Regions from separate parts of the Roseateles cavernae genome, predicted to be linked through region 1. Evidence: riboswitches for the same ligand, from Rfam matches in the RefSeq annotation. Region 1 holds a riboswitch; the other holds the start of a gene.

The links. A riboswitch is a leader RNA that binds a small molecule or an ion and turns the genes downstream of it on or off. The one in region 1 is predicted to bind S-adenosylhomocysteine.
Region 2: linked by a shared signal. The riboswitch ahead of metH (methionine synthase) and the one ahead of ahcY (adenosylhomocysteinase) in region 1 are both predicted to bind S-adenosylhomocysteine.

The regions. Positions count from the first base shown of each region.
Region 1 is NZ_JBDPLH010000010.1:74,300-81,638, reverse strand. Features, by position in the region: gene truD (tRNA pseudouridine(13) synthase TruD) at 1-489, shown strand, start outside; gene ABGI63_RS21370 (hypothetical protein) at 515-955, opposite strand; gene ABGI63_RS21365 (low molecular weight protein-tyrosine-phosphatase) at 1,198-1,665, opposite strand; gene ABGI63_RS21360 (OmpW/AlkL family protein) at 1,758-2,372, opposite strand; gene metF (methylenetetrahydrofolate reductase [NAD(P)H]) at 2,516-3,346, opposite strand; gene ABGI63_RS21350 (TlyA family RNA methyltransferase) at 3,343-4,074, opposite strand; gene ahcY (adenosylhomocysteinase) at 4,081-5,502, opposite strand; S-adenosyl-L-homocysteine riboswitch at 5,581-5,678, opposite strand; gene ABGI63_RS21340 (HAD-IIB family hydrolase) at 5,749-6,534, shown strand; gene ABGI63_RS21335 (GGDEF domain-containing response regulator) at 6,539-7,339, opposite strand, start outside.
Region 2 is NZ_JBDPLH010000001.1:228,393-235,731, forward strand. Features, by position in the region: gene ABGI63_RS01095 (helix-turn-helix transcriptional regulator) at 1-368, shown strand, start outside; gene ABGI63_RS01100 (glycine zipper 2TM domain-containing protein) at 373-942, opposite strand; partial or broken gene metH (methionine synthase) at 1,021-3,768, opposite strand; S-adenosyl-L-homocysteine riboswitch at 3,816-3,913, opposite strand; gene ABGI63_RS01110 (HD-GYP domain-containing protein) at 4,000-5,199, shown strand; gene ABGI63_RS01115 (homocysteine S-methyltransferase family protein) at 5,201-6,262, opposite strand; gene ABGI63_RS01120 (rhodanese-like domain-containing protein) at 6,295-6,690, shown strand; gene glk (glucokinase) at 6,709-7,339, opposite strand, start outside.

The DNA of each region.
Region 1 (7,339 bases):
GACGGCGGCAACATCGAGCAGGGCCGAGCCATGCTGGCGCGCGAGATCCGTGTGCGCAACCCGAAGAAGAAGGGTCTCTACCTCTCGGCGCTGCGCTCCTTCGTTTTCAATGAGGTGCTGGCGCTGCGCATCCAGCAGGGGCTCTGGGGCCAGACCTTGCCTGGTGATGTGATGGACGAGGCGGGACTGCCCACCGGACCGCTCTGGGGACGGGGCCGCGTGATCACCACCGATCAGGCGCAGGCCCTGGAAATGGGCGTGGCCGAACGTCACGCCGGCTTGTGCAACGGCATGGAGCACGCCGGTCTGGACCAGGAGCGCCGCGCCCTGGTGGCCAGGCCGGTGGACCTGTCATGGGAATGGCCGCAAGCCGATCAACTGCTGCTCACGTTCTCTTTGCCCGCCGGGACTTACGCCACGTCCGTGCTGAACGAAATCCTCCACACCACGGAGCCTGAGCGGCACACCGAGCCTGCGGCTGTCGAATGACGGGGCCCTCACGGGGTTCGGCCGCTCATACCTTGGCGAGGAAGGCCGCCGCATCACCCGCTTCACACTTCCAGTCTGCGAAGACCCCGACCAGATTGCATTCCACGCAGCGGCAAGCGATGTAGTACCAGCGCACGTCATGCGTGCCCTCGTAGACGGAGACGCCTGACATCAGCTCGAACACCTCGTTCTCGCACACGCACTCGTGCGCCTCGGGCGCGGCTTCTTCAACGTAGTCCGCGCTGTCGCCCATCAGGTGTTCCTGCCCGCAGTCGGTGCAGGTGCGGATGGCCACGCCGGCTTCCTCATCGGTCTGCAGCGCGAAGGTCCGGCACCCGCAATCGCATTTGGACGCGGCAAACCGGACGGCCTCATGGCGATTCGCAATGCTGTAGCTGCGCAGCTCGGCTTGGGTGTCGCCGGACGTCGTCCCGTACCAGAACTCGCCCTTCTTCGTCAGTGCCATTGATGCTGCTCCATTCTTCAAGGTGGGCTTCCCGGCAGGCCTGAGGCCAGGCTCGCCCCGATCATGCGGATTTTGCCTGGAGGCCCGGCGAATCGTCGTCAAGGGCCCCGCCACGGGTGGCGGCCGTCCGAAACTGACATGGGCTGAAGCGGGGGGCCTAGCTGAAGGTCGGCAGAAGAACCCGCACGCGTTAGGCGCTTTCCGCTGCAAAACCGCCCCGCAGCTCTGCAGCGACGGTGCACTCACCGATGGCGCAGCGCCGCGATCAGCCCGTCGCAGGCTGCTTCCACCAGATCCAGCACCTCCTCGAACCCTGCATCGCCACCGTAGTAGGGGTCGGGCACATGAGGGCTGCCGGCGTGCGGAGCGTAATCCATCAGCAGCTTCAGCCGGTACCGCTGCGCCGGCGGGCACAGACGCTCGGCGAGGCTGAGGTTGTCGCCGTCCATCGCCAGCACGAGGTCGAAGTGCTCGAAGTCTGCCGCGACGAGTTGGCGGGCACGCAGCGCGCCCAGCTCATAGCCGCGTCGCTCGGCATGCTGCTGGCTGCGCGGGTCGGGCGGCGCGCCGATGTGATAGCCATGGGTGCCGGCGGAGTCCACCTCGATGTCCAGCCTTGCTGCCGCCAGCTTGGCGCGCATCACGCCCTCGGCGGTGGGGCTGCGGCAGATATTGCCCATGCAGAAGAAGAGGATGCGGTGAACGGACATCGGCAGGCCCCAGAAATGAAGTCTCAGGGCGCCGATTGTCCGTGGCTCAGCCGTGCGGCCGAGCCGCACGGCTTTTCTTCGGGGTGGGGGGCTTAGAAGCGCCAGCCCAGACCCACGCCGACCAGCAGCGGGTCGACCTTGAACTTGCCGGCCGACTGGCCGTGCGAGTAGACGGTGGTGTCGATCTGCACCTTCTTGACGTCGACGTTCAGGTAGAGGTTCTTGGCCAGCTCGATATCGGCGCCGACCTGCAGCGACAGGCCGTAGCTGTTCTTCTTGATGCTGGGGGCCAGCGCGTTGACCACGGACGGCGCGAAGTTGACGCTGGAGAAGCGGGTGTAGTTCAGGCCGGCGCCGATATAGGGGCGGAAGCTCGCGGTGGGTGCGAAGTGGTACTGCAGGCTCAGGGTCGGCGGCAGATGCTTGAGCGAGCCGATCTTGGCGCCGCCGGCCTTCAGGTCGTGCTTTTGCGGATAGGTCAGGACCAGCTCGGCTGCGATGTTCGGCGTGAAGAAATAGCTGATGTCGACTTCAGGAATGGTCTTGTTATTGATCGCCAGGCCCAGACCGGTGCTGTCCTTGTTGGCCGCGTCGAGATGCACGGCACGCACGCGCACCAGCCAGGGCTCTTGCACGGCCTGGGCCTGGGCGGTGCCGGCCAGGCTGAGAGCGGCGAGGGTGGCGAGGACGAACTTCTTGGACGACATGGCAATAACTCCTTGTTGATGGGACCTGCGTGGTCCCGATGAAGCTATTGGAGGCGCGCGGCACGGCTTACCACTTGATCTGACGCAAGCGAAAAAAAGCCCTCGCGAGGAGGGCCGGTGGAGTTTGCGCTGGCTCAAGCTTGTCAGCCGAGTCTGAGGCGTTTGCACAACTCCAGGGTCAGTGCCGACTGGTTCAGCGTATAGAAGTGGATGGCCGGCACGCCGCCGGCAATCAGGCGCTCGCAGACCCGCGTCATCACGTCCAGGCCGAAGGCGCGGATCGAGGCCGCGTCGTCCATATAGCCTTCCATCTTCAGCGCCACCCAGCGCGGGATCTCGATGCCGTCGCGCTGGGCGAACTGGGCGATACGGGCGTAGTTGTGGAAGGGCATGATGCCCGGGATGATGGGTGCGTCCACACCCAGGGCCCGCACCTCGTCCACGAAGTTGAAATAGGCGTCGGGGTTGAAGAAGAACTGCGTGATCGCGGCGCTGGCGCCGGCGCGCATCTTGTCGGCGAAGTGCTGCAGATCGCGCGCCGCGTAGCGCTGCTGCGGGTGGTACTCGGGATAGGCCGCGACCTCGATCTTCCAGTCCGGGCCCTGGGTCTCGCGGATGAAGCGCACCAGCTCGGCCGCATAACGGAACTCGCCGGCCGTGGCCGTGCCGCTGGGCAGGTCGCCGCGCAGCGCGACCACGCGGCGGATGTTCTGGGCCCGGTAGGTGGCCAGGATCTCGGCGATGTTCTCGCGCGTCGAGCCGACACAGCTCAGATGCGGCGCGGCCTCATGACCCATGGCCGCGATGTCCATCACGGTGGCCAGGGTCTTGTCGCGGGTGGAGCCGCCGGCACCATAGGTGACGCTGAAGTACTGCGGCTGCAGGACGCTCAAGTCCTGCACCACGGTCTTCAGCTTCTCGGCGCCCACCGGCGTGTTGGGCGGGAAGAATTCGAAACTGACAGCGGTCGTCATGGTTGTTGTGCCCACAAGAAGAACTCTTTATTGCCATCACCCCCGGTGATGGCGCTCTCGAAATAGCCGCGCACCTGCCAGCCCAGCGCCGCTGCGGCCTCGCGTGCCCGGATCTCCAGCAGCGGGTACTGGGCCGCATCGCGCACCAGGCCGCCGCGGCCCAGGGCCTTGGGCCCCAGCTCGAACTGCGGCTTGATCAGCAGCAAGACCTGGCCCCCCGGCGCCAGCCAGGGCGCCAGGCGCGGCAGCTCGCCCAGCATCGAGATGAAGCTCAGGTCGCCGACGATCAGCGCAAAGCGCTGCGCCGGCTGGTACTGCCGCACATGCATGCCCTCGATGGCCTGCACCCGCGGGTCGCCCGCCAGGCCGGCATGCAGCTGGCCATGGCCGACATCGATGCCGATCACCTGAGCGGCGCCGCTTTTCAGCAGACAGTCGGTGAAGCCGCCGGTGCTCTGGCCGATGTCCAGCACGGTCAGCCCGCCGAGGGCCAGCCCGCTGGCCTTCAGCGCGCCTTCGAGCTTGAGCCCGCCGCGCGAGACGTAGCGCAGCTCCGCGTCATCGGTGATGCGGAACTGCGCCGTCTCGGGGATGTCCTCGCCGGCCTTGCGGACGGCGACCCAGCCCTTGCCGGAGGCCCACTCGGCCGCGCCGTTCTCGATCAGCCGCTGGGCGGCCGAGCGCGTCGGCGCCAGGCCTTGGGCGACGAGCAACTGATCCGCGCGCATCGGCTCTCAGTAGCGGTAGGTGTCGGGCTTGAACGGACCTTGCTTGGGCACGCCGATATAGGCGGCCTGCTCGTCCGTCAGCTCGCTGAGCTGGGCATTCAGCGTGACCAGCTGCAGGCGCGCGACCTTCTCGTCCAGGTGCTTGGGCAGCACATAGACCTTGCCGATGTCGTAGGCGTCCTTGTGGGCGAATAGCTCGATCTGGGCGATGGTCTGATTCGCGAACGAGGAGCTCATCACATAGCTCGGGTGGCCCGTGCCGCAGCCCAGGTTCACCAGGCGGCCCTTGGCCAAGAGGATGATGCGTTTGCCGTCCGGGAAGATCACATGATCGACCTGGGGCTTGATCTCTTCCCACTCATACTTCTCGATCGAGGCGATGTCGATCTCGTTGTCGAAGTGGCCGATATTGCAGACGATGGCGTTGTGCTTCATCGCGGCCATGTGCTCGTGGCGGATCACGCCCTTGTTGCCGGTCGTCGTCACGAAGATGTCGGCCTTGTCGGCGGCGTATTCCATCGTCACGACGCGGTAGCCTTCCATCGCGGCCTGCAGCGCGCAGATCGGGTCGATTTCGGTGACCCAGACCTGGGCCGACAGCGCACGCATGGCCTGGGCCGAGCCCTTGCCCACATCGCCATAGCCGGCGATCACGGCGATCTTGCCGGCGATCATCACGTCGGTGGCGCGCTTGATGCCGTCCACCAGCGACTCGCGGCAGCCGTAGAGGTTGTCGAACTTGCTCTTGGTGACCGAGTCGTTGACATTGATCGCGCGGAACAGCAGGCTGCCCTTGGCGCTCATCTCCTTCAGGCGGTGCACGCCGGTGGTGGTCTCCTCGGTCACGCCGATGATCTCGGCGCTCTTGCGGGTGTACCAGGTGGCGTCAACGGCGATCTTGGCCTTGATCGCGGCGAACAGGATGCGCTCCTCCTCGCTGCCCGGCTTGGCCAGCACGCTCAGATCCTTCTCGGCCTTCTGGCCCAGATGCATCAGCAGCGTCGCGTCGCCGCCGTCGTCGAGGATCATGTTCGGGCCTTCGCCCGGCTGGCCCTTGCCGGCGAATTCGAAGATGCGGTGGGTGTAGTCCCAGTAGTCTTCCAGCGTCTCGCCCTTGTAGGCAAACACCGGCGTGCCGGCGGCCACCAGCGCGGCGGCGGCGTGGTCCTGGGTCGAGAAGATATTGCAGGAGGCCCAGCGCACCTCGGCGCCCAGCGCCTGCAGGGTCTCGACCAGCACGCCGGTCTGGATGGTCATGTGCAGCGAGCCGGTGATGCGCGCGCCCTTGAGCGGCTGGCTGGCGGCGTATTCCTTGCGGATGGCCATCAGCGCGGGCATCTCGCTCTCGGCGATGCTCAGTTCCTTGCGGCCCCAGGCGGCCAGGCTCAGGTCGGCGATATGGTATTGGTCAGCGGACAGCGTCGTCATTGCAAAAGCTCCTTCATGTTTGAAGCCGCAATGCCGGTGGGACGTCAGAGTCAAAAAACGGTCACCCACGCGAGACATTGCGGGTGAGCGCGGTTGCAGGGGTCTGAAGATCAACGCTTCAAGACGATCCGAGCCTGGCCTCAATGGGAGCTGAGGTTGCAACGCTCCTCGGAAGGCTTGAATTCTAGCCGCAAGCCGCACGGCTCTGGCGTGGAATAGCGCCGGGATTGACGACAATCCTGGCCCATGCAGCCTTTGAATCTTTGCCCCCCGGCGGCCTTGCGTGCCGTGCGCGGCGTGCTCACCGACATCGACGACACCCTGACCGCCGACGGCGCGATCGCTCCCGAGGCCTTGCGGGCGCTGCACGAGCTGCGCGCCGCCGGCCTGCCGGTCATCGCGATCACCGGCCGCCCGGCCGGCTGGAGCGAGCCCTTCGCGCTGGCTTGGCCGGTGGCCGCCATCGTGGCCGAGAACGGCTCGGTGATGCTGCGCAATGAGAGCGGCGCGCTGCGCCGCGACTTCAGCCAGGACGAGGCGACGCGCACGGTCAACTTCGCCCGGCTGCAGGCCTGTGCGGCCGAGGTGCTGGCGCGCGTGCCGGGCGCCCGCCTGGCGACCGACAGCCCGGGGCGGCTGACCGATATCGCGATCGACCACAGCGAGTTCACCCATCTGGCGCCGGCCCAGATCGCGCAGGCCTGTGCGGTGATGCGCGAGCATGGGTTGACCGCCACCGTCAGCTCCATCCACATCAATGGCTGGATCGGTGAGCACAGCAAATGGACCGCCGCGCAATGGGCGGTGCCGACCGCGCTGGGCCTGGACTTCGACGCGGGCGACTGGGTCTATGTCGGTGACTCGACCAATGACCAGCTGATGTTCGAGCGCGTGCCGCTGTCGGTCGGGGTGGCCAATATCGCGCGCTTCGTGCCGCAGCTGCAGCGCTTGCCGGCCTATGTCACCGACGGTGAGCGCGGCCGGGGCTTCGCGGAGCTGGCTCAGCGCCTGCTGCTGGCCCGCCAGGCTTGACGGTTCAAGGCACCAGCCCGCCCCAGGCCGTGTTGCCACGCTGCTCCAGCGTGTCCATCTGCATCTCGAAGCTGAAGAAGCGGTTGCGCCCGCGCGATTTGGCGGCGTAGAGCGCATCGTCGGCGCGGCGCAGCAGGCCCTCCAGGGTCGTGCTCTCGTCGGGCGTGCAGGTGGTGATGCCGCCCGACAGGGTCACATAGGGCGCGACGGCCGAGCCCGGATGCGGCATCGCGGTCAGCGCCAAGGTGCGCAGCACCGCGCGCGCAAATGTCATCGCGCCTGAGCGTGGCGTGCCGGGCAGTATCAGCCCGAACTCCTCGCCGCCATAGCGGGCCGCGCAGTCGCGCGGGCGCCGGCAGGTCTCCTGCAGCAGCGCGGCCATGCGCTGCAGACAGGCATCGCCCTCGACATGGCCGAGCCGGTCGTTATAGCCCTTGAAATGATCGATATCGCAGAGCACCAGGGTCAGCGGCTGCTGGTCGCGCCGGGCGCAGAGGATCTCGTGCTGCAGCCGCATATCGAAAGCGCGGCGATTCGGCAGCCGGGTCAGCGCGTCCTCGTTGCTGAGCTTGGTCAGCTGCTCATTGGCCAGACGCAACTCGTCCGAGAGCTCGATCAGCCGCGTCTGCATGCGGCGCAGGCGCTGCATCGCGCGCAGCTTGGCCTGCAGCACCGTGGTGGACACCGGCTTGACCAGATAGTCGTCGCCGCCGGACTCGATGCCCTGCCAGAGATCCTGGTCCTGGTCGCGGCTGGACAGGAAGATGATCGGCGTCCAGCCACCGGCCTCGCTGGCGCGCAGCTG
Region 2 (7,339 bases), on a different contig from region 1:
TGCCAAGCAGACCTTGCGCACCGGCCGATCTGCTGGCGCCGCTGCGCTGGCCACCGCTGGCGCTGGCATTGGCGCAGCGCCAGCTGGCCGACCCAGCCGCCGCGCTGCGGCTGGCCGAGGTCGCCGATGGCCTGGGCCTGTCGGGCCGCAGCCTGCAGCGCCAGCTGGCCGCCCATGGCCTGAGCTTCAGCGGCGTGATCGCCGAGACCCGCTCAAGGCTGGCGGCCTGGTGCCTGGGCAGCGGCACGCATGGCATCGCCGAGATCGGCTTTCTGTGCGGCTTTGCCGACCAGGCCCACTTCACCCGCGAGTTCACCCGCCGGGTCGGGGTGCCGCCGGCACGCTACCGGCAGGCCGGCGCTCATTGATCCCTCAGTGACGGCGCAACTCGCCGTCGCGCAGCTCGACGATGTCGCCGGCCTTCAGGCCCGGATCGCTGGCGCGCTCCAAGGTGCGGCTGCTGCCGTCCTTGTGCTCAAGGCGGACGATCCAGACGCGCTTGCTCTTCTGGCGCTTCTCGATCTCGTTGCCGGCATAGCCACCGGCCACCGCGCCGCCGACCGTGGCGATCTTCTTGCCGCTGCCGCCACCGACCTGGTTGCCCAGGATGCCGCCGATCACCGCGCCACCGATCGCACCGAGGCCGCTGCCCTCACCCTCGCGCTCCTCGCTGCGCACCGAGACGACGCGTGAGCAGTCATTGCAAAGCCGGGCTTCGGCCGCAGGCTTGGGCTCGGCGGCGGGCTTGGGTACCGGCTTGGGCACCTCGGCCTGGGCCAGCTTGGCCGGCACGGGCTTGCTGTCCTCGACCACGGCGGCCACCGGCGCTGGCGCGGCGGCCGGGTCTTGCGAAGAACGGCCCAGCGCGTAGGCGCCGGCCACCAGAGCGGCCGCTACCGCCACGATGGCAATGGTCTGGCTGGAATTCAAGGGCATGCTCATAGGGTCAACTCCGGAAACAGGGATGACACCTTAACGCAGACCGCCGGGCCGGCGCCGACCGGCAGATGTAAGCGCATGTCAGCCCAGCAACGGCGCCAGCGCGCGTTTCGCGTCAAGCTCGTCCAGCGCCATCCGCGCGGCCCAATCCTGCATCTGGTCCTCGCCGATGGTGCCGACATTGAAGTAGCTGGCCTCGGGGTGCGAGAAGTAGAAGCCGCTGACGCTGGCGGCCGGCGTCATCGCCATGCTGTCGGTCAGGCCCATCTGGATGTCCTCGGGCGCCAGCACCTTGAACAGATCGCGCTTGGACAGATGGTCCGGGCAGGCCGGGTAGCCGGGCGCCGGGCGGATGCCGCGGTACTGCTCGGCGATCATCTGCTCGTTGCTCAGCGCTTCGCCCTCCGCATAGGCCCAGAACTCCTGGCGCACGCGCTGGTGCAGGCGCTCGGCAAAGGCCTCGGCCAGGCGGTCGGCCAGGGCCTTCAGCATGATGGCCGAGTAGTCATCGTGGTCGGCCAGGAACTGCGCTTCCTTCTTGTCGACGCCCAGGCCGGCGGTGACCGCGAACAGGCCGATGTAATCCGGCACGCCGCCCTTGGCCGCGATGTAGTCGGCCAGGCAGCGATTCGGCCGCATCACGCCGTCGACCACCGGGCGCTCCGACTGCATGCGCAGGCCACGCCAGGTCATCAGCACCTCGGCGCGACTCTCGTCGCTGTAGATCTCGATATCGTCGTCGTTGACCTGGGCGGCGGGGTAGAGGCCGAACACGCCGTTGGCCGTCAGCCAGCGGCCGTCGATCAGGCGTTGCAGCATGCGCTTGCCGTCGCTGAAGACGCGCTGCGCCTCGTGGCCGACGATCTCGTCCTTCAGGATGGCCGGGAAGGGGCCGGCCAGATCCCAGGTCTGGAAGAACGGCGCCCAGTCGATGTGCTGGGCCAACTCGGCCAGGTCGTAGTTGCGGAAGACACGGCGACCGATGAACTTTGGCACCGGCGGCCGGTAGCCGGCCCAGTCCAGCGGCGTCTTGTTGGCGCGCGCCTGGGCCAGCGTCACCAGCGGGGTCTTCTTCTTGTTGGCATGCTGCTGGCGCACCTTGTCGTAGTCGGCCTTCAGCTCGTCGATATAGGCGGCCGCGCGGTCGTCGCTGAGCAGCTCGGTGCAGACGCCCACCGAGCGCGACGCATCGGGCACATAGACCACCGGACCCTCGTAATGCGGCGAGATCTTGACGGCGGTGTGGACGCGGCTGCAGGTGGCGCCGCCGATCAGCAGCGGAATCTTCTTGATGCGGAAGTAGTCGTCGCGCTGCATCTCGGCGGCCACATGCTGCATCTCCTCCAGGCTGGGCGTGATCAGGCCCGAGAGGCCGATGATGTCGGCCCCCTCGACCTTGGCGCGGGCCAGGATGTCCTGGCATGGCACCATCACGCCCATGTTCACGACCTCGTAGTTATTGCACTGCAGGACCACGGTGACGATGTTCTTGCCGATGTCATGCACATCGCCCTTCACGGTCGCGATGACGATCTTGCCCTTGGGCTTGACGTCGCCGCCGGCGGCCTCCAGCTGGCGCTTTTCTTCCTCGATATAGGGGATCAGATGGGCCACGGCGGACTTCATCACCCGCGCGCTCTTGACCACCTGGGGCAGGAACATCTTGCCCTGGCCGAACAGGTCGCCGACGATATTCATGCCGGCCATCAGCGGGCCTTCGATGACATGCAGCGGCCGGCCGCCGCCGGCCTGGATCGCGACCCAGGCCTCCTCGGTGTCTTCGACGATGAAGTCGGTGATGCCGTGCACCAGCGCATGCGAGAGCCGCGCGTTGACATCGCCGGCGCGCCAGGCCAGCCGGGCCGTGTCGTCCTTGGCCAGGCCCTTGGCGCTCTCGGCCACCTCGATCAGGCGTTCGCCGGCATCGGGGCGACGGTTCAGCACCACGTCCTCGACCCGCTCGCGCAGCGTCGCTTCCAGATCGTCGTAGACCCCCACCATGCCGGCGTTGACGATGCCCATGTCCATGCCGGCCTGGATCGCGTGGTACAGGAACACGGTGTGGATGGCCTCGCGCACCGGGTCGTTGCCGCGGAAGCTGAAGCTGACGTTCGAGACCCCGCCGCTGACCTTGGCGCCGGGCAGGTGTTGCTTGATCCAGCGGGTCGCGTTGATGAAGTCGACCGCGTAGTTGTCGTGCTCCTCGATGCCGGTGGCGATCGCGAAGATATTGGGGTCGAAGATGATGTCCTCAGCCGGGAAACCGACCTCGTCGACCAGGATCTTGTAGGCCCGCTCGCAGATCTCGATCTTGCGCTCGAAGGTGTCGGCCTGGCCCTTCTCGTCGAAGGCCATCACGACGGCGGCCGCGCCATAGCGGCGCACCAGATTGGCCTGGCGGCGGAACTCGGCCTCGCCCTCCTTCATCGAGATCGAGTTGACGATGCCCTTGCCCTGGATGCATTTCAGGCCGGCCTCGATCACCTCCCATTTGGAGCTGTCGATCATGATGGGCACGCGGGCGATCTCGGGCTCGGAGGCGATCAGGTTCAGGAAACGCACCATCGCCGCCTTGCTGTCCAGCATGGCCTCGTCCATATTGATGTCGATCACCTGGGCGCCGTTCTCGACCTGCTGGCGCGCCACCGCCAGCGCCTGCTCGAACTGCCCGGCCAGGATCATGCGGGCAAAGGCCTTGGAGCCGGTGACATTGGTGCGCTCGCCGATATTGACGAACAGCGTGCCGGCGCCGATCTGCACCGGCTCCAGCCCCGAGAGCTTCATCGGTGGCGGCGTGGTCTGGGGGGTAGCGGTGTTCATGGCGGCCTCGGCGAAAGATCGGACCGCAGGCTCACCGCGGCCACGACGAAATCATGGATCGGTGAGCGTCGTTGAAAAGGCTGGTGCCCTTGCAGATCCAAGCCTGGCGGGCTGCTGCTTGATCGCAGACCCCGTCGCAACGCTCCTCGGACCGTGGCGCATTTTACGCTGCGTCCCGGCCGCCGACTCAAGCCGGCCTCCGGCACGCCGACAATCCGTACAGAGCTCTAGCGAACCACTGTGGATCTGATACCCCTGCCCCCTCACAGCCTGCGCATCGGCCAGGTCCTGGATTTCTCCTTGCGCGACGCCGAGGGCAAGCTGCTGATCGCGCGCGGCCAGGTGCTCAGCGACAGCCCCCTGGTCCAGGCGCTGATACAGCGCGGTGCCTGGGTGCTGGCCCATGAGACCAAGGACTACCAGCGCGCGCTGGCCCACAAGGTCGACACGATGATGCACCAGGGCGCCACACTGGGCGCCATCGCCCGGGCCCAGACCAGCTACCGGCCCGATCGGGGCGGCGCCGCCGTGCCCCAGGTCAGCGACCAGGCCGCCTGGGCCGATCTGCAGCTGCGCGGCCATGCGCTGCTGCGCGAGCCCAGGGCCGAGGACTTTCTGCCGCGCTTTCAGGCGTTGCAGCAGGAGATGCTGGCGCGGGTCCAGCAGCAGACCGATGCGGCGCTGATGCTGCTGATTTTCGAGTCCAGCCAGGATTTCCAGCACTACAGCGCCCGTCACGCGTTGCTGAGCCTGCTGCTGTGCGAACTCTGCGCGCGCCAGCTGGGCTGGGCCGAGGATCTGCGCCTGGTGCTGGGGCAGGCGGCGCTGTCGATGAATATCAGCATCAGCGCGCTGCAGGACCGGCTCGCCGGCCAGGACGAACGCCCCAGCGAGGCCCATCGAGCCACGCTGGTCGGCCATGGCGACCGCAGCGCCGAGCTGCTGCGCACGCTGGGCGTGCACGACTCGCTATGGCTGCAGATCGTGCGCCTGCATCACGAGGCCGGCCCCGGGCCCTTGGCCGCGCGCTCGGTGCCGGAGCAGATGGCGCGGGTGCTGCGCCGCGTCGATCTCTACGGCGCGCGGCTGAGCCCGCGGCGCTCGCGCAAGGCCCTGTCGGGAGCCCAGGCGGCGCGTGCCGTCTATCTGGATGAGCTGCAGCAGCCCGACGAGGCCGGCGCCGCGCTGATCAAGGCCGTCGGCCTCTACCCGCCCGGCTCGCTGGTGCGCCTGGCCAATGGCGAGGTCGGCGTCGTCGCGAAGCGCGGCCACAGCGCCAACGAACCCCTGGTCGCCGCGCTGCTGGGCAAGAGCGGCGCGCCGCTGAGCGAGCCGGTGCCGCGCGACACCCGCCTGGCCAGCCAGGCCATTGCCGCCAGCCTGGCGCCGCATGAGCTCAAGCTGCTGGTCAATATGGAGCGGCTGCTGAAGCTCTACTGATTCACGCCTGCTCGGCCACCAGCTCGCTGAAGAAGCGCTGGCCACAGGCGCGCGGCTTGTAGGCCGAGACCTTTTGCGCGATGGCCGCGATATGGGCCGGGGTCGTGCCGCAGCAGCCGCCGGCGATGTTCAGGAAACCGGCGGCGGCAAACTCGCCGACCAGGCGGCCAGTCACATCGGGCGTCTCGTCGAAGCCGGTGTCGCTCATCGGGTTGGGCAGGCCGGCGTTCGGGTAACAGCTGATCGCGGTGTCGCCGGCCGCCTTGGCCAGTTCCTCGATATAGGGCCGCATCAGCGTCGCGCCCAGCGCGCAGTTCAGGCCTATGGCCAGCGGCTTGGCATGGCGCACCGAATGCCAGAAGGCGGTGACGGTCTGGCCCGAGAGAATGCGGCCCGAGGCATCGGTGACGGTGCCAGAGATGATGACGGGCAGGCGCTCGCCCGTGTCTTCCATCAGCTCGTCGAGCGCGAAGATCGCCGCCTTGGCGTTCAGCGTGTCGAAGATGGTCTCGACCAGGAACAGGTCCACCCCGCCGTCCAGCAAGCCCTTGGCCTGCTCGTAGTAGGCGGTCTTCAGCGTGTCGAAGTCGACATTGCGGGCGCCGGGGTCATTGACATCGGGGCTGATGCTGGCGGTGCGCGGCGTCGGGCCGAGCGCGCCGGCAGCGAAGCGCGGCTTGTCCGGCGTGCTGTACTTGGCGCAGGCGGTGCGGGCCAGCCGGGCGGCGGCCACATTCATCTCGAAGGCATGCTCGCCCAGCTCGTAATCCTCCTGGGCCACCGAGGTGGTGCCGAAGGTATTGGTCTCGATGATGTCGGCGCCGGCGGCCAGGTACTGCTCGTGGATCTCGCTGATGACCTCGGGCTTGGTCAGCACCAGCAGGTCGTTATTGCCCTTCAGGTCCTTGCCATGGCCGGCAAAGCGCTCGCCCCGATAATCGGCCTCGTTCAGCTTGTAGCGCTGGATCATCGTGCCCATCGCGCCGTCGAGGATGACGATGCGTTGTTGCAGAATCTCGGGCAGCTGCGCGCCGCGCGTGTAGGGTCGGGTGGAAGCGTTCATCCGACCATTTTAGAGAGCGCGTCAATACCCCCATGAAACATCTGCTCCCCGTCGAGGCCCAGGCCTATCTGCAAGAACACCCCGAGTCCCTGTTCCTCGATGTGCGCATGGAGCTGGAATACCTCTATGTCGGCCATCCGCCCGGCATCGTCCATGTGGCCTGGTACGAGTATCCGGAGATGCAACCCGATGTGGAGCGCTTCGTGGCCCAGGTCAAGCGCGAGGCCGGCGGCGACCTGGCCAAGCCGCTGGTGCTCCTGTGCCGCTCCGGCACTCGCACGGTCGCGGCCGGCCAGGCGCTGGAGGCGGCCGGCTTTGCCGAGGTCGTCAACATCGTCCATGGCTTCGAGGGCGACCCGGACGAGCACTTCCAGCGCGGCCGGCTCAATGGCTGGCGCCATGACGGTCTGCCCTGGGAGCAGATGTAGCGCGGCGCTGGCTCGGCCTCAATGCATCGCCGCATCCAGCGCCCGGCAGGCGCCGAGCAGTGCCGCCTCGTCGCTGGCGCTGACGACATAGGCCGGGATTGCGGCCAGATAGTCGCGAAAGCGACCCTTGGCCTCGAAGCGCTCGCGAAAGCGCGAGCGGTCGAAGCGGGCGCCCAGGCGCGGCACAATGCCGCCGCCGATATAGAGGCCGCCGCGGGCGCCCAGCGTCAGTGCCACATTGCCGGCCACATTGCCCAGCAGGCTGCAGAACAGCTCCACCGTGTCGCGCGCCAACTGGTCCTCGCCGGCGGTGATGGACTGGGCCGCCCGCTCGGGCACGACCTGACCCCGCACGCCGGCCAGGGCCTGGTACAGGTTCTCCAGCCCAGGCCCGGACAGCGCGCGCTCGGCCGAGGCATGGCCGAAACGGCGCTGCAGCACGCGCAACACCGCGTCCTCCTCGGGCTCGAAGGAGGACAGCGTCACATGCCCGCCCTCGCCGCCGATCGGGGCCAAGCCGGCGCCGCCGACGCCGGGCAGCAGGCCCGAGACGCCCAGGCCGGTGCCGGGGCCGACCAGGCCGATCGGCGCGCCGTCCACCGCCGCGCCGCCGCCGACCTGGCGGCGTGACGCCGGGGCCAGCGCCGGC